One region of the Streptomyces sp. NBC_00029 genome, then DNA from elsewhere that is predicted to be linked to it. Evidence: predicted binding sites of a transcription regulator. Region 1 holds the regulator's gene; the other holds the start of a gene.
What was found. Region 1 encodes HrcA, which represses chaperone genes, less so after heat shock. Its sites were predicted from a motif close to TTNGCACTCNGNNNNNCNGAGTGCNAA; they were not measured.
Positions count from the first base shown of each region.

Region 2: the regulator HrcA is predicted to act here: its motif matches at 2,153-2,179, upstream of groL (chaperonin GroEL).

Region 1 covers NZ_CP108292.1:3,291,251-3,302,268, reverse strand. Annotated here, with positions in the region: gene hemW (radical SAM family heme chaperone HemW) at 1-1,080, shown strand, start outside; gene OG753_RS15760 (DUF3097 domain-containing protein) at 1,130-1,954, opposite strand; gene OG753_RS15755 (MBL fold metallo-hydrolase) at 1,983-2,708, opposite strand; gene hrcA (heat-inducible transcriptional repressor HrcA) at 2,857-3,873, shown strand; gene dnaJ (molecular chaperone DnaJ) at 3,874-5,013, shown strand; gene OG753_RS15740 (nitronate monooxygenase) at 5,170-6,261, shown strand; gene OG753_RS15735 (16S rRNA (uracil(1498)-N(3))-methyltransferase) at 6,258-7,004, shown strand; gene OG753_RS15730 (histidine triad nucleotide-binding protein) at 7,159-7,518, shown strand; gene OG753_RS15725 (ribonuclease Z) at 7,522-8,427, shown strand; gene OG753_RS15720 (carbohydrate kinase family protein) at 8,609-9,703, shown strand; gene OG753_RS15715 (PhoH family protein) at 9,828-11,018, shown strand, end outside.
Region 2 covers NZ_CP108292.1:4,279,794-4,290,811, forward strand. Annotated here, with positions in the region: gene OG753_RS20020 (helix-turn-helix domain-containing protein) at 1-305, shown strand, start outside; gene groL (chaperonin GroEL) at 402-2,024, opposite strand; gene OG753_RS20030 (cold-shock protein) at 2,349-2,555, opposite strand; gene OG753_RS20035 (MoaD/ThiS family protein) at 2,971-3,249, opposite strand; gene thrC (threonine synthase) at 3,302-4,576, opposite strand; SAM riboswitch class I at 4,594-4,751, opposite strand; gene OG753_RS20045 (glucosyl-3-phosphoglycerate synthase) at 4,936-5,886, shown strand; gene OG753_RS20050 (trehalose-6-phosphate synthase) at 5,933-7,366, shown strand; gene otsB (trehalose-phosphatase) at 7,465-8,313, opposite strand; gene OG753_RS20060 (DUF3263 domain-containing protein) at 8,353-8,589, opposite strand; gene OG753_RS20065 (extracellular solute-binding protein) at 8,703-10,001, opposite strand; gene OG753_RS20070 (ROK family protein) at 10,178-11,018, shown strand, end outside.

The DNA.
Region 1 (11,018 bases):
ACGGCCACCGAGCTGCGGGGCACCGGCGGTGTGCTCGCCTCCCGGGAGAACTACGCCGACACCCTGATCGACGAGGTCAGGCTGGCGCGGAAGGTGCTCGGGGACGACCCGCGGCAGGTCCGGACCGTCTTCGTCGGCGGCGGCACGCCCACGCTGCTGCCCGCCGCCGACCTCGTACGCATGCTCGCGGCGATCCGGGACGAGTTCGGCCTGGCCGAGGACGCCGAGATCACCACCGAGGCCAACCCGGAGTCGGTCGACCCTCGGTACCTGGCCGAGCTGCGCGCCGGGGGCTTCAACCGGGTCTCCTTCGGCATGCAGAGCGCCAAGCAGCACGTCCTGAAGGTGCTCGACCGCACCCACACGCCGGGGCGGCCCGAGGCGTGCGTGGCGGAGGCGCGGGCGGCGGGCTTCGAGCACGTCAACCTCGACCTGATCTACGGGACGCCCGGGGAGTCCGACGAGGACTGGCGCGCGACGCTCTCGGCGGCGCTGGGGGCCGGGCCCGACCACATCAGCGCCTACGCGCTGATCGTCGAGGAGGGCACGCAGCTGGCGCGCCGGATCCGCCGGGGTGAGGTCCCGATGACGGACGACGACGTCCACGCCGACCGGTACCTGATCGCGGACTCGGTGATGGCCGGGGCGGGGTACTCCTGGTACGAGGTCTCCAACTGGGCCACCTCGGAGGCCGGGCGCTGCCTGCACAACGAGCTGTACTGGCGCGGCGCCGACTGGTGGGGCGCCGGGCCGGGCGCGCACTCGCACGTGGGCGGGGTCCGGTGGTGGAACGTGAAGCACCCGGGGGCGTATGCCGCGGCGCTCGCGGAGGGGCGGTCGCCCGGGGCGGGACGGGAGCTCCTGTCGCAGGAGGACCGGCGGGTGGAGCGGATCCTGCTGGAGCTCCGGCTGGTGGACGGGGTACCGCTGTCGCTGCTGGCTCCGGCCGGGCTGGCGGCGTCCCGCAAGGCCCTTGCGGACGGGCTGCTGGACCCGGGGCCGTACGAGGGCGGGCGGGCCGTGCTGACGCTGCGCGGGCGGTTGCTGGCCGATGCGGTGGTCCGGGACCTGGTGGACTGAACGGCCTGCGGCGCCGCTGCCGGGAGCGCTGCCCCCGGACCCCCGCGCCTCAAGCGCCGGCGGGGCTGGATGCGGCGGGGGTCGTGACGTGGTCGATGAGGTGTTCCACCGAGCCCAGGAGGGTCGGTTCCAGGTCCCGGTACGAGGTCACCCGGGACAGGATGTGCTGCCAGGCGGCGCCGGTGTTCTCCGGCCAGCCCAGGGCCCGGCAGATGCCCGTCTTCCAGTCCTGGCCGGGCGGGATCACCGGCCACGCCGGGATGCCCAGCGCGGACGGTTTCACGGCCTGCCAGACGTCCACGTACGGGTGGCCCACGATCAGGACGTCCGGCGAGGTCACCGACGCCGCGATGCGGGACTCCTTCGAGCCCGGGACGAGGTGGTCGACCAGGACGCCGAGGCGGGCGTCCGGGGCCGGGGCGAAGTCGGCGACGATCGCCGGGAGGTCGTCGATGCCCTCCAGGTACTCCACCACCACGCCCTCGATCCGCAGGTCGTCACCCCAGACCCGCTCCACCAGCTCGGCGTCGTGCCGGCCCTCGACGTAGATCCGGCCCGCCCGTGCCACCCGCGCCCGCGCTCCCGGGACGGCCAGTGAGCCCGACGCCGTCAGACGTGGCCCGGAGGGCCTGCGCGCGGGCCGGACCAGGGTGACCACCTCGCCGTCCAGCAGGAACCCGCGCGGCTCCATCGGGAACACCCGCCGCTTGCCGAAGCGGTCCTCCAGGGTCACCGTGCCCGCCTCGCAGGCCACCACCGCGCCGCAGAAGTCCGTACCGGCCACCTCGACCACGAGGTCGGGGTCCGCCGCCACCTCCGGCACGGCCTTGGGTCGCTTCCACTGCGGGGTCAGGTCGGGGGAGTACTCGCGCATCCGGCCGACAGTAGGAGAGCCTCGCGCGTCACGCCTCCGACACGCCGAAACGGGCCGCCAGTGTGGCGCGTTGCGCACGGACGAAGCCCGCGTCGACCACCGCTCCGTGACCCGGTACGTACAGTGCGTCGTCCCCGCCCAGCGACAGCAGCCGGTCCAGGGCTGCGGGCCACTGCCCCGGCGTGGCGTCAGGGCCCGCCTGGGGCTCGCCCGACTCCTCGACCAGGTCCCCGCAGAAGACCACCTCGCGCTCGCCCGGCACGAAGACGGCCAGGTCGTGCCCGGTGTGCCCGGGCCCCACATTGGCGAGCAGCACCTGGACGCCCCCCAGTTCCAGCGTCCACTCGCCGGACACCGCGTGCCGGGGCGGCACCAGCAGGTCCACCGCCTCGGCCGCCTCCGCCTCCGCGAGCCCGTGCCGCACCGCGTCCCCGCGCAGCTCCTCGCGGCCCGTCGACAGCACCGCGGCGAGCCCGACCGCGCCGAACACCTCGGCCCCGGCGAAGGCGGCCCCGCCCAGCACATGATCGAAATGACCGTGGGTGAATGCGATATGGGTCACGCGCCGGCCCGTCAGCCGCTCCGCCTCGGCGCGCACCTCGGCGCCCTCGCGCAGGCACGACCCGGGGTCGATCAGGAGGACCGAATCCTCGCCCACCACCAGCCCCACGGTGCAGTCCCACACCGGCAGCCGCCGCCGGCCGGCCCGTCCGGTCAGCCGTTCCCAGCCGGACTCTTCCCAACGCACGTCCATACGGCGACGCTACCCTGGCGGGCCTCCCTTGCCAGGGGCTTACCGCCCGGCCGTACACTGAGCGGGGGCTCTCTGGCACTCGAACGATCAGAGTGCCAACGACCACGGCAGAACACGGCAACGGACCACAGCTGGAGGTGTGCGCGCGATGCTGAGCGAACGCAGACTCGAAGTGCTGCGCGCCATCGTCCAGGACTACGTCGGGACGGAGGAGCCGGTCGGCTCCAAGGCGCTCACCGAGCGGCACCGGCTCGGCGTCTCGCCCGCCACCGTGCGCAACGACATGGCCGTGCTGGAGGAGGAGGGCTACATCGCCCAGCCCCACACCAGCGCCGGCCGGATCCCCACCGACAAGGGCTACCGGCTCTTCGTCGACAAACTGGCGGGGGTCAAGCCGCTGTCGTCGCCCGAGCGCCGGGCCATCCAGAACTTCCTCGACGGCGCCGTCGACCTCGACGACGTGGTCGGCCGCACGGTGCGGCTGCTCGCGCAGCTCACCCGGCAGGTCGCCGTCGTCCAGTACCCGAGCCTGACCCGGTCGACCGTCCGGCACGTGGAGCTGCTCTCGCTGGCTCCCGCGCGCCTGATGCTCGTACTGATCACGGACACCGGACGCGTCGAGCAGCGGCTCATCGACTGCCCGGGCCCCTTCGGGGAGACCTCGCTGGCGGACCTGCGGGCCCGGCTCAACAGCCGGGTCGTCGGGCGGCGCTTCACCGATGTGCCCCCGCTCGTCCAGGACCTCCCCGAGTCCTTCGAGGCGGAGGACCGCGGCACGGTCTCCACCGTGCTCGCGACACTCCTCGAGACCCTGGTCGAGGAAGCCGAAGAGCGGCTGATGATCGGCGGTACCGCCAATCTCACCCGCTTCGGACACGATTTTCCCCTGACGATCAGGCCGGTGCTCGAAGCGCTGGAGGAGCAGGTCGTGCTCCTCAAGCTGCTGGGCGAGGCCAACGAGTCGGGAATGGCCGTACGGATCGGGCATGAGAACGCCTACGAGGGACTGAACTCCACGTCGGTCGTCTCGGTCGGTTACGGTTCGGGCGGCGAAGCAGTCGCCAAACTCGGCGTGGTCGGACCGACCCGCATGGACTACCCCGGAACGATGGGAGCGGTACGCGCAGTGGCACGTTACGTCGGACAGATCCTGGCGGAGTCGTAAGTGGCCACGGACTACTACGCCGTTCTCGGCGTGCGCCGCGACGCATCGCAGGACGAGATCAAGAAGGCCTTCCGGCGCCTCGCGCGTGAACTCCACCCGGATGTGAATCCGGATCCGAAGACGCAGGAGCGCTTCAAGGAGATCAACGCGGCCTACGAGGTGCTCTCGGACCCGCAGAAGAAGCAGGTCTACGACCTCGGCGGCGACCCGCTGTCCTCCTCGGGCGGCGGCGGCGGAGCGGGCGGATTCGGGGCGGGTGGCTTCGGCAACTTCTCCGACATCATGGACGCCTTCTTCGGCCAGGCCTCGCAGCGCGGCCCGCGCTCGCGGACCCGGCGCGGCCAGGACGCCATGATCCGCCTCGACCTGGAGCTGGACGAGGCGGCCTTCGGGACCACCAAGGACATCCAGGTCGACACGGCCGTCGTCTGCAACACCTGCTCCGGCGAGGGCGCCGCTCCCGGCACCTCGGCGCAGACATGTGACATGTGCCGCGGCCGCGGTGAGGTCTCGCAGGTCACCCGGTCCTTCCTGGGCCAGGTCATGACCTCGCGCCCCTGCCCGCAGTGCCAGGGCTTCGGCACCGTGGTCCCGACCCCGTGCCACGAGTGCGCGGGCGACGGCCGGGTCCGCTCCCGGCGCAGCCTCACGGTCAAGATCCCGGCCGGTGTCGAGAACGGCACCCGGATCCAGCTCGCGGGCGAGGGCGAGGTCGGCCCTGGCGGCGGCCCCGCCGGCGACCTGTACGTGGAGATCCACGAGCTGGCGCACCCGACCTTCCAGCGCCGCGGGGACGACCTGCACTGCACGGTCACCATCCCGATGACGGCGGCCGCGCTGGGCACCAAATGCCCGCTGGAGACCCTCGACGGGCTGGAGGAGATCGACATCCGGCCCGGCACCGGGTCCGGCCAGGCGATCCCGCTGCACGGGCGCGGTGTCACCCACCTGCGCGGTGGCGGACGCGGCGACCTGATCGTCCACGTCGAGGTGACCACCCCGGGCAAGCTGGACGCCCAGCAGGAGGACCTGCTCCGCCAGCTGGCGAAGCTGCGCGGCGAGGAGCGGCCGATGGGCCAGTTCGCGCCGGGTCAGCAGGGCCTGTTCAGCCGGCTGAAGGACGCCTTCAACGGTCGCTGACCGACCTGGATCCACCGTCACGAGCCCGGCCAGGGAATTCCCGGGCCGGGCTCGTCGCATGGCCCCAGCGGGGCCCGGAACGCCGCCGGGAAGCGGACTATGCCAGGCGAATGCCATGATTCGGCCGCCCGCCCGGGACGTGGCACGATGCAGTCCATGTCCTCGGCACCGAACGGTCTCTCCCCGTACCCGATCGTGCAGGCTCCCATGGCGGGCGGCGCCTCCTGTCCCCCGCTCGCCGCGGCCGTGTGCGAGGCGGGCGGACTGGGGTTCCTGGCCGGCGGCTACAAGACCGCCGACGGGATGTACCAGGAGATCAAGCAGGTGCGGGCGCTCACCCGGCGCCGCTTCGGCGTCAACCTCTTCATGCCGCAGACCGGTTACGTCGACCCGGCCGCCGTGGAGGCGTACCGCGGGCAGCTGGCCGGCGAGGCGAGCTGGTACGAGATCTCGCTCGCCGAGGAGGACATCATCGGCACCAGCGACGACGGCTACGACGCCAAGCTGGCCATCCTCCTCGAAGACCCGGTCCCCGTGGTCTCGTTCACCTTCGGCTGCCCCTCCTCCGCGGCCCTCGCCGCCCTGCGCAAGGCCGGTACGTACACCGTGGTCACGGTGACCTCCGTCGAGGAGGCCCGCAGGGCCCAGCACGCGGGCGCCGACGCGGTCTGCGTCCAGGGCGCCGAGGCCGGCGGTCACCAGGGCACCCACCGGGACGATCCGCAGATCGACGGCACGGCGGCCGTGGGCCTCCTCGCACTGGTGGGCCAGGTACGGGAGGCCGTGGCCCTTCCGATCATCGCGGCGGGCGGCCTCATGCGGGGCTCGCAGATCGCGGCCCTGCTGGCGGCCGGCGCGGACGCGGCGCAGCTCGGGACGGCCTTCCTGGCCTGTCCCGAGTCGGGGGCCGACCCCGTGCACAAGAAGGCGCTGACGGACCCGCTGTTCGTCCGCACCGAACTGACCCGGGCCTTCTCCGGGCGGCCGGCACGGGGGCTGGTGAACCGCTTCATGCGCGAGCACGGCCCCTACGCCCCCGCCGCATACCCCCAGGTCCACCACCTGACCTCGGGGCTGCGCAAGGCGGCCGCCGCGGCCGGGGACCCGCAGGGCATGGCCCTGTGGGCGGGCCAGGGGCACCGGCTGGCGCGGCCGCTGCCGGCGGGGGAGCTGGTGGAGGTGCTGGCCGCCGAACTGGCGCAGGCACAGAGCACGTTGAAGGAAATGCAGATGAGGAGTGCGTCATGACCGCCCCGGTGTTCGTGGTGGAGGAGGTCCCCGCGGGACCGGAGTTCGTGCTGGACGGCCCGGAGGGCCGGCACGCCGTCTCCGTGAAGCGGCTCAACCCGGGCGAGGACGTCGTCCTCACGGACGGCCGCGGTCACTGGGCGGAGGGCGTGGTCAAGGCCGCCGAGGGCAAGGACCGGCTGGTCGTCATGGACCTGCACGCCATCGCGGAGGAGCCGGAGGCGGAGGTCCGGATCACGGTGGTCCAGGCCCTGCCCAAGGGGGACCGGGGCGAGCTGGCCGTCGAGACGATGACGGAGACCGGCGTGGACGCCATCGTGCCGTGGCAGGCCTCGCGCTGCATCACGCAGTGGCGCGGCGACCGCGGGGCCAAGTCCCTGGCCAAGTGGCGGGCCACGGCCCGGGAGGCGGGCAAGCAGTCCCGCCGGGTGCGCTTCCCGGAGGTGGCCGAGGCCATGTCCACCAAGCAGGTCGCGGCCCTCTTGGCCGACGCGGACCTGGCGATGGTGCTCCACGAGGACCGCGACACCCCCTCCGGGGCGCTGGCCACCGTCGAACTCCCGAAGACCGGCTCCGTCGTGCTGGTGGTCGGGCCGGAGGGCGGTGTCTCCCCGGAGGAACTCGCGGTCTTCGCCGGGGCCGGCGCCCACCCCTACCGCCTGGGCCGCTCCGTGCTGCGCACCTCCACGGCCGGTACGGCGGCGGTCGCCGTCCTGCTGGCCCGCACGGGCCGCTGGTCCTGAGGGCCCGCTCCGGATCCTGAGGGCCCGCTCCGATCCCCGGTCCTAGCGGCCCTCCGGCCCCGGACTTCGGCCCACCGGGCCGAAATGCCCGCCCGTGGCAGGTGTCGGGCTGGATACGATGCCCGGACCGATCACCGTCACGGGAGGCTCAGCAATGGCCGGGGAACCGCAGGCCGACTGCCTGTTCTGCAAGATCGTCGCGGGGCAGATCCCCGCGACCGTGGTACGGGAGAGCGAGACCACGGTCGCCTTCCGGGACATCAACCCGCAGGCGCCCACGCACGTGCTCGTGATCCCCAAGGTGCACTACGCCGACGCGGCCTCCCTCGCCGCGGCCGAGCCGGCCGTCGCCGCCGACATACTGCGTGAGGCCGCACAGGTCGCCGCCGACGAGAAGATCGTCGACCACGGCTACCGGGTCGTCTTCAACACCGGCTCCGGCGCCGGGCAGACCGTCTTCCACGCCCACGCGCACGTCCTCGGTGGCCGCGGCCTCCAGTGGCCCCCCGGATAGCACGTGTCCGTACGAGAGTTCGTGGTGCTGGGCACCGCCAGTCAGGTGCCCACCCGCCACCGCAACCACAACGGCTACCTGCTGCGCTGGGACGGGGAGGGCATCCTCTTCGATCCGGGCGAGGGGACCCAGCGCCAGATGCTGCGTGCCGGGGTGGCCGCGCACGACATCAACCGGATCTGCATCACCCACTTCCACGGTGACCACAGCCTCGGCCTCGCCGGAGTGATCCAGCGGATCAACCTCGACCAGGTCCCGCACCCCGTCACCGCGCACTACCCGGCCTCCGGGCAGAAGTTCTTCGACCGGCTGCGCTACGCCACGGCCTACCGCGAGACCGTCCCGCTCCGCGAGGAACCGGTCGCCGCGGACGGCACGCTGGCACAGGGGTCCTCGTACGTCCTGGAGGCCCGGCTGCTCTCGCACCCGGTGGAGTCCTTCGGCTACCGGATCACCGAGCCCGACGGGCGCCGCATGGTGCCCGGGCTGCTCGCGAGGCACGGGATCAAGGGGCCGGACGTCGGCCGGATCCAGCGCGAGGGGCAGCTCGACGGCGTCACCCTGGACGAGGTCAGCGAACCCCGGCCCGGGCAGCGGTTCGCGTTCGTCATGGACACCCGGCTCTGCCCCGGCGTGTACGCGCTCGCCGAGGGCTGCGACATGCTGGTGATCGAGTCGACCTTCCTCGACGAGGACGAACGGCTGGCCACCGATCACGGGCACCTCACCGCCGGCCAGGCGGCGCGGGTGGCGCGGGACGCGGGCGTGCGGCACCTGGTGCTGACGCACTTCTCGCAGCGCTACACCGACCCCGCCGAGTTCGAGCGCCAGGCGCGTGCGGCCGGCTTCGAGGGAGACCTCACGGTGGCCGCGGACCTGATGCGGGTCCCCCTGCCCAAGCGGGGCTGACGGCGGGCACGGACCCCGCCCGGGGCCGTGTTCGCCGAGTGGGCCGAGTGACGAAGGGCGATCCGAGGGTGATCTGCGCCACACTGGGTTTTGGTCCCGCCCGGTGGGGGCAGGGCTGGCAGCTTTCCACGGGAAAACGTCATGCAGAAACGGGCCTTCGAGAAACAACGGGGAGATCGCCGTGACCGGTCGGGACTTCGAAATCCGCGCAGCTGCAGTGGACCCGCTCGGTCCGCTGCGTGACCCCCAGGAACCGGGCTGCGACGTCTTCCTGACCGGAACGGTCTTCCTCGACATCATCTTCACGGGCCTCGACTCGGCCCCCGTGCGCGGTACGGAGTCCTGGGCGCGCGGCATGGGGTCCAGCCCCGGCGGCGTCGCCAACATGGCCACCGCCCTGGCCCGGCTCGGCCTGCGCACCTCGCTGGCCGCCGCCTTCGGGGACGACCACTACGGCGAGTACTGCTGGGACGCCCTGGAGCAGGGCGAGGGCATCGACCTGTCCATGTCGCACACCATTCCAGGCTGGCACAGTCCCGTCACCGTCTCGATGGCCTACGAGGGCGAGCGCACGATGGTCTCGCACGGACACGAGGCCCCTCCGCCCGCCGGCCCCGGGCCCTTCCCGCAGTGCCCGCCGCGGGCCCGTGCGGCCGTGGCCGCGCTCGGGCCCGGCCGCGGCGAGGAATGGATCGGCGAGGCCGCCCGGCGCGGCTCGCGGATCTTCGCGGACGTGGGCTGGGACGAGAGCGGCCGGTGGGACCTGGGTGCCCTGGCCGACCTGGAGCACTGCGAGGCCTTCCTGCCGAACGCGGGCGAGGCGATGCGGTACACCCGGACCGACTGCCCGAGAGCCGCGGCCCGGGCGCTGGCGGAGAAGGTGCCGATCGCGGTGGTGACGATGGGCGCGGAGGGCTCGTACGCGGTGGACGGGCGCACCGGGGAGACGGCGGACGTCCCCGGGATCACGGTGGACGAGCTGGACCCGACGGGCGCGGGCGACGTCTTCGTGGCGGGCTTCGTGACCGGCACCCTGGCGGGCTGGCCGCTCGCGGACCGGCTCGCCTTCGCCGGGCTGACCGCGGCCCTGTCGGTCCAGGAGTTCGGCGGCTCCCTGTCGGCCCCGGGCTGGCCCGAGGTGGCTCACTGGTGGCTGGGCGCCCCGCAGGAGCTGCGCGGCCGGTACGGCTTCCTGGACGACCTGATCCCGCCCGGCGGGGCCCCGGCGGCCCGGCGCAGGGCCGTCCCGACGATCGGCTTCCGGCACTCCGTGTAGCCGCGCGGGCCGCCGCTAAAACCCCTCGGGGAAGCCGAGGCGGAGACGTAGGCTTGGTTATCCGGAGGTCGTCGATCGGCGCGGCCCCTCAGCGGGAGGTATGTGCAGGCCACAGTGCCGGCCCATGACTCAGACACCCACAGCCCACATCCCGGCGCCGGGGCAGGCGCGAGCCCACTTCACCGTTCCGGCCACGCATCCGATGGTGACCGTGCTCGGTTCGGGCGACGTCCTCTTGCGCGTGATCGAGAAGGCCTTCCCGAAGGCCGACATCCATGTTCGGGGCAATCAGGTCAGCGCGATCGGTGAAGCGGCGGAAGTCGCCCTGATCCAGCGGCTTTTCGACGAGATGATGCTGGTGCTCCGCACCGGGCAGCCGATGACGGAGGACGCAGTGGAACGCTCGATCGCGATGCTCAAGGCGAGCGGCAACGGCAACGGCAAGAGCGACGGGCCCGCTGAGACGCCCGCCGAGGTGCTCACCCAGAACATCCTCTCCAGCCGCGGCCGCACCATCCGCCCCAAGACCCTCAACCAGAAGCGGTACGTCGACGCGATCGACAAGAACACCATCGTCTTCGGCATCGGCCCCGCCGGTACCGGCAAGACCTACCTCGCCATGGCCAAGGCCGTCCAGGCCCTCCAGTCCAAGCAGGTCAGCCGGATCATCCTGACCAGGCCCGCCGTCGAGGCGGGGGAGCGGCTCGGCTTCCTGCCGGGCACCCTCTTCGACAAGATCGACCCGTATCTGCGCCCGCTCTACGACGCGCTCCACGACATGATCGACCCCGACTCGATCCCGCGCCTGATGGCGGCGGGCACGATCGAGGTGGCCCCGCTGGCGTACATGAGGGGGCGTGCGATGCCCGTCTTCACGAACGTGCTGACGCCGGACGGCTGGCGCCCCATCGGTGATCTCCAGGTGGGCGACCTCGTCGTCGGGTCGAACGGTGAGCCGACCCCGGTCCTCGGCGTGTACCCGCAGGGCGAGAAGGACATCTACCGCCTTACGGCCCAGGACGGCTCCTGGACGCTGTGCTGCGGCGAGCACCTGTGGACCGTCAGGACGCGCGACGACAAGCGCCGCGACAAGCCGTGGCGGGTACTTGAAACCAAGGAGATGATCGGCAACCTCCGCGCGGCACACGCCCGCCGTTACGAGCTGCCGATGCTCACCGCTCCCGTTGCATTCCCCGAGCGCGAGGTCCCGATGGACCCGTACGCGCTGGGGCTGCTGCTCGGTGACGGCTGCCTCACCGGCTCCACCACGCCATCGTTCGCGACGGAGGACGAAGAGCTCGTCCGGGCCCTGGAG
Region 2 (11,018 bases), 990 kb from region 1:
AGAGGACGGCCGCAAAGGGGTACGTCGAGTCGGCCGAGGTGCGGGCCGAGCGGGCGGAGATCCGGCTCGCCATGGCCTTCGCCAGGGCCGTGTACGAGCGGCGCAAGGCCTTGGGGCTGTCCCAGGCACAACTGGCCGAACGGGCCGGGCTCACCCAGGCAAAGATCTCCCGGGTGGAGGGCGCCGACGGGGTGCCGACACTGCCCCTGCTGCGCCGCCTCGCGCACGCACTGGACGCCGGCCTGAGCATCGCCCTCGACGAGGACCACGAAGAGGTCACCTTCGTCGCTCGCCCCGCCGCCTGAGCACGCGCCGCGGAAACGCCCGAGGGCGGCACCCCCGTCGGGGTGCCGCCCTCGTTCGAGAACAGCCGATCAACCAGTGGCCGGAGCCGGGGTCGATCAGAAGTCCATGTCACCACCCGGCATGCCGCCGCCCGCGGGGGCACCGGCCTTCTCGGGCTTGTCGGCGATGACGGCCTCGGTCGTCAGGAACAGCGCGGCGATCGACGCGGCGTTCTGCAGCGCGGAGCGCGTGACCTTCGCCGGGTCGATGATGCCCTCGGCGATCATGTCGACGTACTCGCCGGTCGCGGCGTTGAGGCCGTGACCGATCGGCAGGTTGCGCACCTTCTCGACGACGACGCCACCCTCGAGACCACCGTTGACGGCGATCTGCTTGAGCGGGGCCTCCAGCGCGAGCTTCACGGCGTTGGCGCCGGTCGCCTCGTCACCCTCGAGCTCCAGCTTCTCGAAGACCGCGGAGGCCTGCAGCAGCGCCACGCCACCACCGGCGACGATGCCCTCCTCGACGGCCGCCTTCGCGTTGCGAACGGCGTCCTCGATGCGGTGCTTGCGCTCCTTGAGCTCGACCTCGGTCGCGGCGCCGGCCTTGATGACGGCCACGCCGCCGGCCAGCTTCGCGAGGCGCTCCTGGAGCTTCTCGCGGTCGTAGTCCGAGTCGGAGTTCTCGATCTCGGCGCGGATCTGGTTCACGCGACCGGCGACCTGGTCGCTGTCACCGGCACCGTCGACGATGGTGGTCTCGTCCTTGGTGATGACGACCTTGCGGGCGCGGCCGAGCAGGTCGAGACCGGCGTTCTCCAGCTTGAGGCCGACCTCCTCGGAGATGACCGTGCCGCCCGTGAGGATGGCGATGTCGCCGAGCATGGCCTTGCGGCGGTCACCGAAGCCCGGGGCCTTGACGGCGACGGACTTGAAGGTGCCACGGATCTTGTTGACGACGAGGGTGGAGAGCGCCTCGCCCTCGACGTCCTCGGCGATGATCAGCAGCGGCTTGCCGGACTGCATGACCTTCTCCAGGAGCGGCAGCAGGTCCTTGACCGAGCCGATCTTGGAGTTGACGATCAGGATGTACGGGTCGTCGAGGGACGACTCCATGCGCTCCATGTCGGTGGCGAAGTACGCCGAGATGTAGCCCTTGTCGAAGCGCATGCCCTCGGTGAGCTCGAGCTCCAGACCGAAGGTCTGCGACTCCTCGACGGTGATGACGCCTTCCTTGCCGACCTTGTCCATGGCCTCGGCGATGAGCTCGCCGATCTGGGTGTCGGCGGCGGAGATGGAGGCCGTCGAAGCGATCTGCTCCTTGGTCTCGACATCCTTGGCCTGCGCCAGCAGGGCGGCGGAGACGGCCTCGACGGCCTTCTCGATACCACGCTTGAGGGCCATCGGGTTGGCACCGGCGGCCACGTTGCGCAGGCCCTCGCGGACGAGCGCCTGGGCCAGCACGGTGGCGGTGGTCGTACCGTCGCCGGCGACGTCGTCCGTCTTCTTGGCGACTTCCTTGACCAGCTCGGCGCCGATCTTCTCGTACGGGTCCTCGAGCTCGATCTCCTTGGCGATGGAGACACCATCGTTGGTGATCGTGGGGGCGCCCCACTTCTTCTCAAGGACGACGTTGCGACCCTTGGGGCCAAGGGTGACCTTGACGGCGTCGGCGAGCTGGTTCATCCCACGCTCGAGGCCGCGGCGGGCCTCCTCGTCGAACGCAATGATCTTGGCCATCTGAAGTGGTCCTCCCGGACAGCGGTGGATTGCTCCGGACCGCGCCCGCGCCCGCGACGGACGGCCTGCGTGCCCGGCGGTTCCTTCCCACCGGACCCTGCGGGCCTCACCGACCCGGTCCTCGTTCAGTAGCACTCTCACCGGGAGAGTGCTAACGCCAATGATTAGCACTCGACCCCTCCGAGTGCAAGCGGCTTGGGGCAACGCCCCGCCACTACCGGGCAGACGCACGAGGGGCCCCCATCCCGTGTCCAGGATGTGGGCCCCTCGTGCCGTGCCAGGTCTTCAATGAACTCTGTGCGTCGGTGGTCGATCGCTCCAGGACTAGCCGAGTGCGAGCTTGACCATGTCCGCCTGCGGACCCTTCTGGCCCTGCGAGATCTCGAACTCGACCCGCTGACCCTCTTCAAGGGTGCGGTACCCGTCCATCTGGATGGCGCTGTAGTGGACGAACACATCCGCACCACCGTCGACCGCGATGAAGCCGTAGCCCTTCTCCGCGTTGAACCACTTGACGGTGCCCTGAGCCATGCCTAACTCCCCTATTACTGGCCCTTGCGCAGGAACGCACTTCGCGATCCCGGGTCAGAACTTGCGTCGGAACGCGTCGACCGAGGCTGAATGTATCTGCGCGGATGCTGTCTGCAACAGGTCAATCCGATGAGAATTCTGGACACCGAGAAACATTGAAATAGAGTGAAAATTTGCCATACTCCAGGGCAACTCGGGCCTGACATATCTCGCCAAAGCCCCATACCGCACTTGCACATTGGCCCGATGTCGACCCTCACGCGGCCCGTTCATATGCGGCGGGCAAGAACAGCGGAGGGGACTTCCCCAACCCTACCGTGCCCAATCAAGCAGAATTGCCCCCTCCGCTTTTAGCGGAGGGGGCAATTTCGGTTTGCGCGTGTCACCTAGGAGGTGATCCCGGGGATCCGGGGAATCAGCAACCGCCCGCGACGGCCGGGATGATCGAGACACCGGAGCCGTCCGGCGTCGCCGCCTGCAGCCCGCCCTCGAAGCGCACGTCGTCGTCGTTGACGTAGACGTTCACGAAACGGCGCAGCTTGCCCTGGTCGTCCAGGACGCGCGCGGCGATGCCCGGGTGGCTCTTCTCCAGGGACTCGATGACCTCGGCGAGGTTCGCGCCCTCGGCCGGGACCTCGGCGGCGCCGCCGGTGTAGGTGCGCAGGATGGTGGGGATGCGGACGTTGACGCTCATGGCGCTACTGCCTTTCCGGTAGGGCGGAGGAGAGGGTGTCGGACGGACCCGGTCAGACCAGGCCGGCGGCGCGGAACGCGTCCAGACTCGGGCGGATGGTGGCGGTCTGCCCGCTGTCCGCGGCCACCGCCTCCAGGGTCTTGAGGCCGTCACCGGTGTTGAGGACCACGGTGGTCAGCGTCGGGTCGAGCTGCCCGTTCTCGATCAGCTTCTTCGTCACGCCGACGGTCACGCCGCCCGCGGTCTCGGCGAAGATGCCCTCGGTCTGCGCGAGGATCTTGATCGCCTCGACGACCTGCTCGTCGTTGACGTCCTCGACGAAGCCACCGGTGCGGCGCGCGATGTCCAGGACGTACGGGCCGTCCGCCGGGTTGCCGATCGCGAGGGACTTGGCGATGGTGTTCGGCTTCTGCGGGCGGACCACGTCGTGACCGGCCTTGAAGGCGGTGGACACCGGGGAGCAGCCCTCGGCCTGGGCGCCGAAGATCTTGTACGGCTTGTCCTCGACGAGACCGAGCTTGATCAGCTCCTGCAGACCCTTGTCGATCTTCGTCAGCTGCGAGCCGGACGCGATCGGGATCACCAGCTGGTCGGGCAGCTGCCAGCCGAGCTGCTCGCAGATCTCGTACGCCAGGGTCTTGGAACCCTCGCCGTAGTACGGGCGGAGGTTCACGTTGACGAAGCCCCAGCCCTCGCCCAGCGGGTCGCCGATGAGCTCGGAGCAGAAGCGGTTGACGTCGTCGTAGTTGCCCTCGATGCCGACCAGGTCGCCGCCGTACACGCCGGCCATGACGACCTTGCCCTGCTCCAGGTCGTGCGGGATGAACACGCAGGAGCGGAAGCCGGCCCGGGCGGCCGCGGCGCCGACGGCGCCGGCCAGGTTGCCGGTCGAGGAGCAGGAGAGGGTGGTGAAGCCGAAGGCGCGGGCGGCCTCGACGGCGATGGCCACGACGCGGTCCTTGAAGGAGTGCGTCGGGTTGCCGGAGTCGTCCTTGACGTACAGCTTGCCGGTGACGCCCAGCTCCTTGGCCAGGTTCTGGGCGTCCACGAGCTTGGTGAAGCCCGGGTTCAGGCTCGGCTTGGAGGCGACGTCCGCGGGGACGGGAAGCAGCGGCGCGTAGCGCCAGATGTTGTTCGGGCCGGCCTCGATCGCGGCACGCAGGGCATCGGGGTCACCGGTCGGAAGGTCGTAGGCGACTTCCAGCGGTCCGAAGCACTCGGCGCACGCGAAGATGGGGCCGAGCTCGAAGCGGGTACCGCACTCACGACAGGAAAGGCCGGTGGCAGGTCCGAGATCAACAGAGGTGGCGACAGTCTGTGCAGCCATGATGGCGAGGCCCTTTCTCCTCATCTTCCCCATGGCGCACTTCGCCATGAGACGGAATTGGCACCTTCCCTAGCCGGGGACCTCGCTGACGAGCGCTGCTGCGCGATCGCGAGAACCGACTGGAGGGTTGCCGGGGCTTCAACGGGCCGTGTCCCTCTGCCCCTCTGGATGAGCGGTATGGCACCGGGCGGCGCGCTCTTCGGCGCGCCCGGGCGTTTGTCGCGAGGACCCCCGGCATGCGGTGGTCCTTCGCGTTGTTCAAGACTGTAACCGAAGGGCCGGGCGGTTGAGACAGGCGTCCGAACCTCGAGATGGATCACATACCGGCGAATATCGCCGACACGCAGGGAGTGCTGAGGGTGCTGGAAGAGGTGGAGCGATGGCTGGCCGACCGCTCCTGGTCCGCCGCCGACCGACCGCTCGACCAGCTGCTCGACCGGAAACGGGCGGCCGGGACGACGGTCAGCGTCGTGCTGCCCGCGCTCGACGAGGAGGCGACGGTCGGCGCGATCGTCGAGGTGATCCGGCGTGAGCTGATCGAGTCACTGCCCGTCCCCCTGGTGGACGAGCTGGTCGTCATCGACTCGGGGTCCACCGACCGCACCGCGGAGGTCGCGGCGAAGGCCGGGGCCCGGGTGGTGCACCGCGACGAGGTGCTGCCGCGCATCCCGGCGCTGCCCGGCAAGGGCGAGGTCCTGTGGCGCTCGCTGCTGGCCACCGGCGGGGACATCGTCTGCTTCGTCGACGCCGATCTGCGGGACTTCTCCGCCTCCTTCGTCTCCGGGATCGTCGGCCCGCTGCTGACCGACCCGGACGTGCAGTTCGTCAAGGCGATGTACGACCGCCCGCTCGGCGACGCTCCCGGCCAGGGCGGCCGGGTCACCGAGCTCGTCGCCCGCCCGCTCCTGAACCTGCACTGGCCGCAGCTGGCCGGCTTCGTCCAGCCGCTGGGCGGCGAGTACGCCGTACGCCGCTCCCTGCTGGAACGGCTGCCGTTCCCCGTCGGGTACGGCGTCGAGCTGGGCCTGCTGGTCGACGCCCTGCACACGGTCGGTCTGGACGCGCTGGCCCAGGTGGACGTCGGCGTACGGGTCCACCGCCACCAGGACGGGCAGGCGCTGGGCCGGATGGCCGCGGCGATCTACCGCACCGCCCAGGTACGCCTCTCGCGCGGGCATCTCGTACGGCCCGAGCTGACGCAGTTCGAGCGCGGGCCGGAGGGGTTCGTGCCGCGGACGTACCCGGTGGACACCGAGGAACGGCCGCCGATGGCGGGCATCAAGGAGTACGCACTGCGGCGCGTGGCGTGAGGAAACGTACGGTTTGAGCAGGGGTGGGCCGGGCTAGGTTGGCCGCATGGCTTCCCAGGTGCTCGTTGCAGCGAACCGCGGCCCCCTTTCCTACGCCCTGGCCGAGGACGGAGCGCTCAGCGCCCGGCGCGGCGGGGGCGGTCTCGTCTCCGGACTCTCCACGGCCCTCGCGGAGCAGCCGGAGGCATTGTGGATCTGTGCGGCGCTGTCGGACGCGGACCGTGAGGCGGTCCGCCGGGGTGTGGCCGAGCCGGGCGTCCGGATGCTGGACATCGATCCCAGCATGTACGACGACGCGTACAACGGCATCGCCAACTCCGTGCTCTGGTTCACCCACCACCACCTGTACGACGTCCCGCGCGAGCCGGTCTTCGACGCCGAATTCCGCCGCCGGTGGGAGTCGTACGAGCGCTACAACCAGGCCTTCGCCGAAGCCCTGGCCGAGGAGGCCGCGCAGGGCGCGTCGGTCCTGGTCCAGGACTACCACCTGGCCCTGGTGCCCGGACTGCTGCGGGTGCTCCGGCCCGACCTGCGGATCGCGCACTTCACGCACACCCCGTGGGCCTCGCCCGGCTACCTCGCCATGCTGCCTGACCAGGTGCGCGAGACCCTGCTCTGGGGCATGCTCGGCGCGGACGTGCTCGGCTTCCACACCGAGGCCTGGGCGGCCGAGTTCCTGGGATCGGCGCAGCTGGACGACGCGTGGGGCCGGTCCACGGTGCAGGACGGCTCGGTGGTGGAACACCAGCGGTACTCGGTGTGGCCGGCCCGCACCACCCGGGTGTGCGCGTACCCGCTGGGCGTGGACGGCGACGAGCTGCGGGCGCTGGCGAACCGGCCGGAGGTCAACGACAAGCTGGCGGAGCTGCGGGCGGAGGTCGACGGACTGCGGACGATCGTCCGCGTGGACCGCACCGAACTGTCGAAGAACATCCTGCGCGGCCTGCTGGCCTACCGGGAACTGCTGACCGCGCGCCCCCAGTGGCGCGGCCGGGTGGTCCACCTGGCATCGGCCTACCCGTCGCGGCAGGACCTGCGGGTCTACCGGGAGTACACGGCGGCGGTGGCGGAGCTGGCGGCGGAGATCAACGCGGAGTTCGGCACGGAGGACTGGCAGCCGGTGCTGGTGTCGGTGAAGGACGACTTCGCGCGCTCACTGGCGGCGTACCGGCTGGCGGACGTGGCGCTGGTGAATCCGGTGCGGGACGGGATGAACCTGGTGGCGAAGGAGATCCCGGTGGTGTCGGAGGCGGGCTGCGTGCTGGTGCTGTCCACAGGGGCGGGGGCGTACGAGGAACTCCGCCGGGACGCGGTGACGGTGAACCCGTACGACGTGACGCAGACGGCGGAGGCGCTGCACACGGCGCTGTCGATGCCGGTGGCCGAGCGCGCGGAACGCTGCAAGCGCCTCGCGGCGGCGGCGACGTCCCTTCCCCCGGCCCAGTGGTTCACGGCCCAGCTCTCGGCCCTGACCGACTGACCACCCTGCGGCGCCGCTGCCGGGGCTCCGCCCCGGACCCCGCTCCTCAAACGCCGGAGGGGCTGAAACACAGGCGGCGGCGCCCCCACAGCGGACCGTCAGGGGCGGATGGCCGCGGCCAGGGTGGCCAGGAAGGCGGCGACCGGGCCCGGGCCGGGGAGGACCAGGTCGGCCCGCGCGGCGAGCTCGGGGACCTCCGCGGAGCCACTGCACACCAGCAGCCCCGGCAGGCCGTCCGTACGGCCCTTCTCCACCGCCGCGAACGCCGCCAGGTCACCCAGGTCGTCGCCCGCGTACAGCACCGCCTCTGCGTCCCGCTCCGCCAGGAACTCCGTCAGGGCGACGCCCTTGTCCATGCCGGGCGGCCTCAGCTCCAGCACCGCCCGCCCCGGCTCGACCATCAGCCCGTGCCGCGCCGCCAGCTCGGCCAGGGGTTCGCGCAGCGCCGCGAAGGCCGCCGCCGGATCCTCCGCCCGCCGGGTGTGCACGGCCAGGGCCCGGCCCTTCTCCTCGATCCAGGTGCCGCGCCAGGCCCCGATGGAGTCCAGGAACCCCGGCAGCTCGGCCCGGACCGCCGCCACCCCGGGGTGCTCGGCGGGCGCGTGGACGATGCCGCTGACGGCGTCCCAGCGTTCGGCCCCGTAGTGGCCGAGGACGACCAGGTGCTGCAGGCCGGGGACCCCGGCGAAGCCTCCGTAGCGGACGGCGACGCCCGCAGGCCGTCCGGTGATCACTGCCACCGAGTCGACCTCGGGTGCGAGTGCGGACAGGGCCGGGACGGCTCCGGGGTGGGCTCGGGCCTGGTCCGGGTCCGGGACGATGTCGGCGAGAGTGCCGTCGAAGTCCAGGGCGACCACGGACCGGCGGGGTGCGCGGAGCAGGGCTTCGAGTCCCTCGCGTCCGGCTGCGGTGACGGGCATCGGCAAGTCGTGCGGATGGCTCCCCATACGCACGACCCTAACGGCCCAACGGTGGGACGGCTACGGCTATCGCCGGGCCCGCTGCGCCTCGCGGATCCTGCGCAGCCGGTTCACCGTGCCGGGCGCGTGGGCCAGCGCCCGCGGGTCGTCCATCAGCGCGTTGAGCAGCTGGTAGTAGCGGACGGGGGTCATCCCCAGCCCTTCCCGGATGGCCCGTTCCTTGGCTCCGGGCCCGGGCCAGGTGCGTCCCTCGTACCCGAGCACCGCGGCCTCCGTGGCCGTCAGCTGCCCGTCGTCCGTCATACCGCCAGATTAACGCCGGGCTCTGACACCCGGCCCGCCGGCACCGACCGTGCGCCCAGGCCGGACGCACCGGTCAGCAGTCCCGGCCCGCGCGCCCGGCCCGCGCGCCCCGGTCAGCGCGGCTCCGCCGTCCGGGCCGACGTGGCGATCTCCTCCAGCACCTTCGCCGGCTGTCCGCCCGGCTGGACGGTCTTGCCGATGTTCTGCTTGATGTCCTCGCTGACGCCCGCCCAGGACTTCTTGCCGACCGGGTAGAGCCGCGAGCCGGGCAGCGCCGTCAGGAACGGCTTCAGCTGCGGCGCCGAGCCGCCCGTCGCCGCCTGCTTGGCCTGGTAGCCGCTGGTGGTGGCGGGCAGCAGGTCGTACTTCTCGGTGAAGGCCGTCACGTTCTTCGGCTGGTACAGGAAGTCCAGGAACTTGCCGGACTGCGCGCGGTGGCCGGTCTTGAAGGCCATGACCCAGTCCGCGACGCCCATCGCGGGCTGATCGCTGCCGTCGGAGGTCGGCAGCGGCACCATGCCGAACTTCACGCCCTTGGCCTCGGCCTGCTTGAGCAGCGTCGGGTGCCCGTTGAGCATGCCGACCTCGCCCTTGGTGAAGGCGTCGAAGGCGGCCTGCCGGTCCAGCTTGCCGGGCTCCACGGGGCCGGTCAGCCCCTGGCCGACCATCTTGTCCCGCAGGAACTCCAGCGCCTTGACGTTGGGGGCGGAGTCGATCGCGTACGACTCCTCGTTGTCGGTGTAGCCGCCACCGCCCGCGAGCATCCACATCATGGTCTCGGCCTGCGCCTCCTCGCGGCCCAGCGGCACCGCGAAGGGGGTGGGCACGTTCGCGGCCTTGAGCTTCTTGGCGGCGGCTTCCAGGTCCGCCCAGCTCTTCGGCTGCCAGCCCTTGGCGTCCTTGGCGATCACTCCGGCCTCGGCCAGCAGCTTCTCGTTGTAGAAGAGCAGCCGGGTGCTGGCCACGAAGGGCATGCCGTACTGGACCTGCTTGACCTTGCCGGCGTCGGCGAGCGGGCCGAGGAAGTCGGCCTCGGTCTTCACGGAGAGCAGCTCTTCCGCCGAGTACAGCTTTCCGGCGGCCGCGTAGTCGGAGTAGGCGCCGATCTGGGCGATGTCGGGGGCCTTGCCGGCCTTGACCATGTCGCCGACCTTGGCGTCGACCTCGGACCAGGAGTAGACGCTGACCTCGACGTTTATGCCCGGGTGGTCCTTCTCGAAGGCTTCGGCGAGGCCCTTCCAGTAGGCCTGGGAGGAGTTCTGCGGATTGTCCCCGTAGTCGGCCGCCACGACCCGCAGGGTCACCTCGTTGTCTCCGGTGAGTCCGCCGAGGGCTCCGCAGCCGGTCAGCGTCACGGCGGTCAGGCACAGCACGGCACCGGACGCGGCCAGGCTCAGGTAACGGCCCTTCACAGTTCTCCATCCACCCCTTGTTGTACGTACGATCCACGTAAGGTCTACACCACTTTGGCGGCTCGTCCACATCGGGCTCCCCACCTGGGTTCCGAATTTGTATGGCCGGTCAACAATCTCCCTCATTGGACTAGACCTTTCCCCGCCGAACACGCGAGACTGTCTCTGTGAAATCCGTGAAACACGTCATCGCCCTCGATGTGGGCGGCACCGGGATGAAGGCCGCCCTCGTCGCCGACGACGGCACCCTGCTCCACGAAGCGCGCCGGGCCACCGGCCGCGAGCGGGGCCCCGACGCCGTCGTCGAGACGATCCAGGACTTCGCCGCCGAGCTGCTCGACACCGGCCGGGAGCGCTTCGGACGGCCCGCCTCGGCCGCCGGGGTCGCCGTCCCGGGCATCGTCGACGCCGAGAACGGGATCGCCGTCTACGCGGCGAACCTGGGCTGGCGCGACGTACCGATGCGCGACCTGCTCAGCAGACGCCTCGGCGGCATCCCGGTGGCCCTCGGCCACGACGTGCGCACGGGCGGACTCGCCGAGGGCCGCATCGGCGCAGGCCGCGGCGCCGACCGCTTCCTCTTCGTCCCGCTGGGCACCGGCATCGCCGGAGCCATCGGCATCGCCGGCCGCATCGAGGCCGGTGCCCACGGCTACGCGGGCGAGATCGGGCACATCGTGGTGCGCCCGGGCGGCCCCGCCTGCGGCTGCGGCCAGCACGGCTGCCTGGAGACCCTCGCCTCCGCGGCGGCCGTCAGCCGCGCCTGGGCGGAGGCCTCCGGCGACCCCGCGGCCGACGCCGCGGACTGCGCCAAGGCCGTCGAATCCGGTGACGCGCGCGCCCGGGAGGTCTGGCTCGCCGCCGTCGGCGCCCTCGCCGACGGACTGGTCACCGCCATCACCCTGCTGGACCCCCGCACGCTGATCATCGGTGGCGGGCTGGCGGAGGCCGGGGAAACCTTGTTCACACCACTACGGACGGCCGTGGAGGAGCGCGTGACGTTCCAGCGGCTCCCCC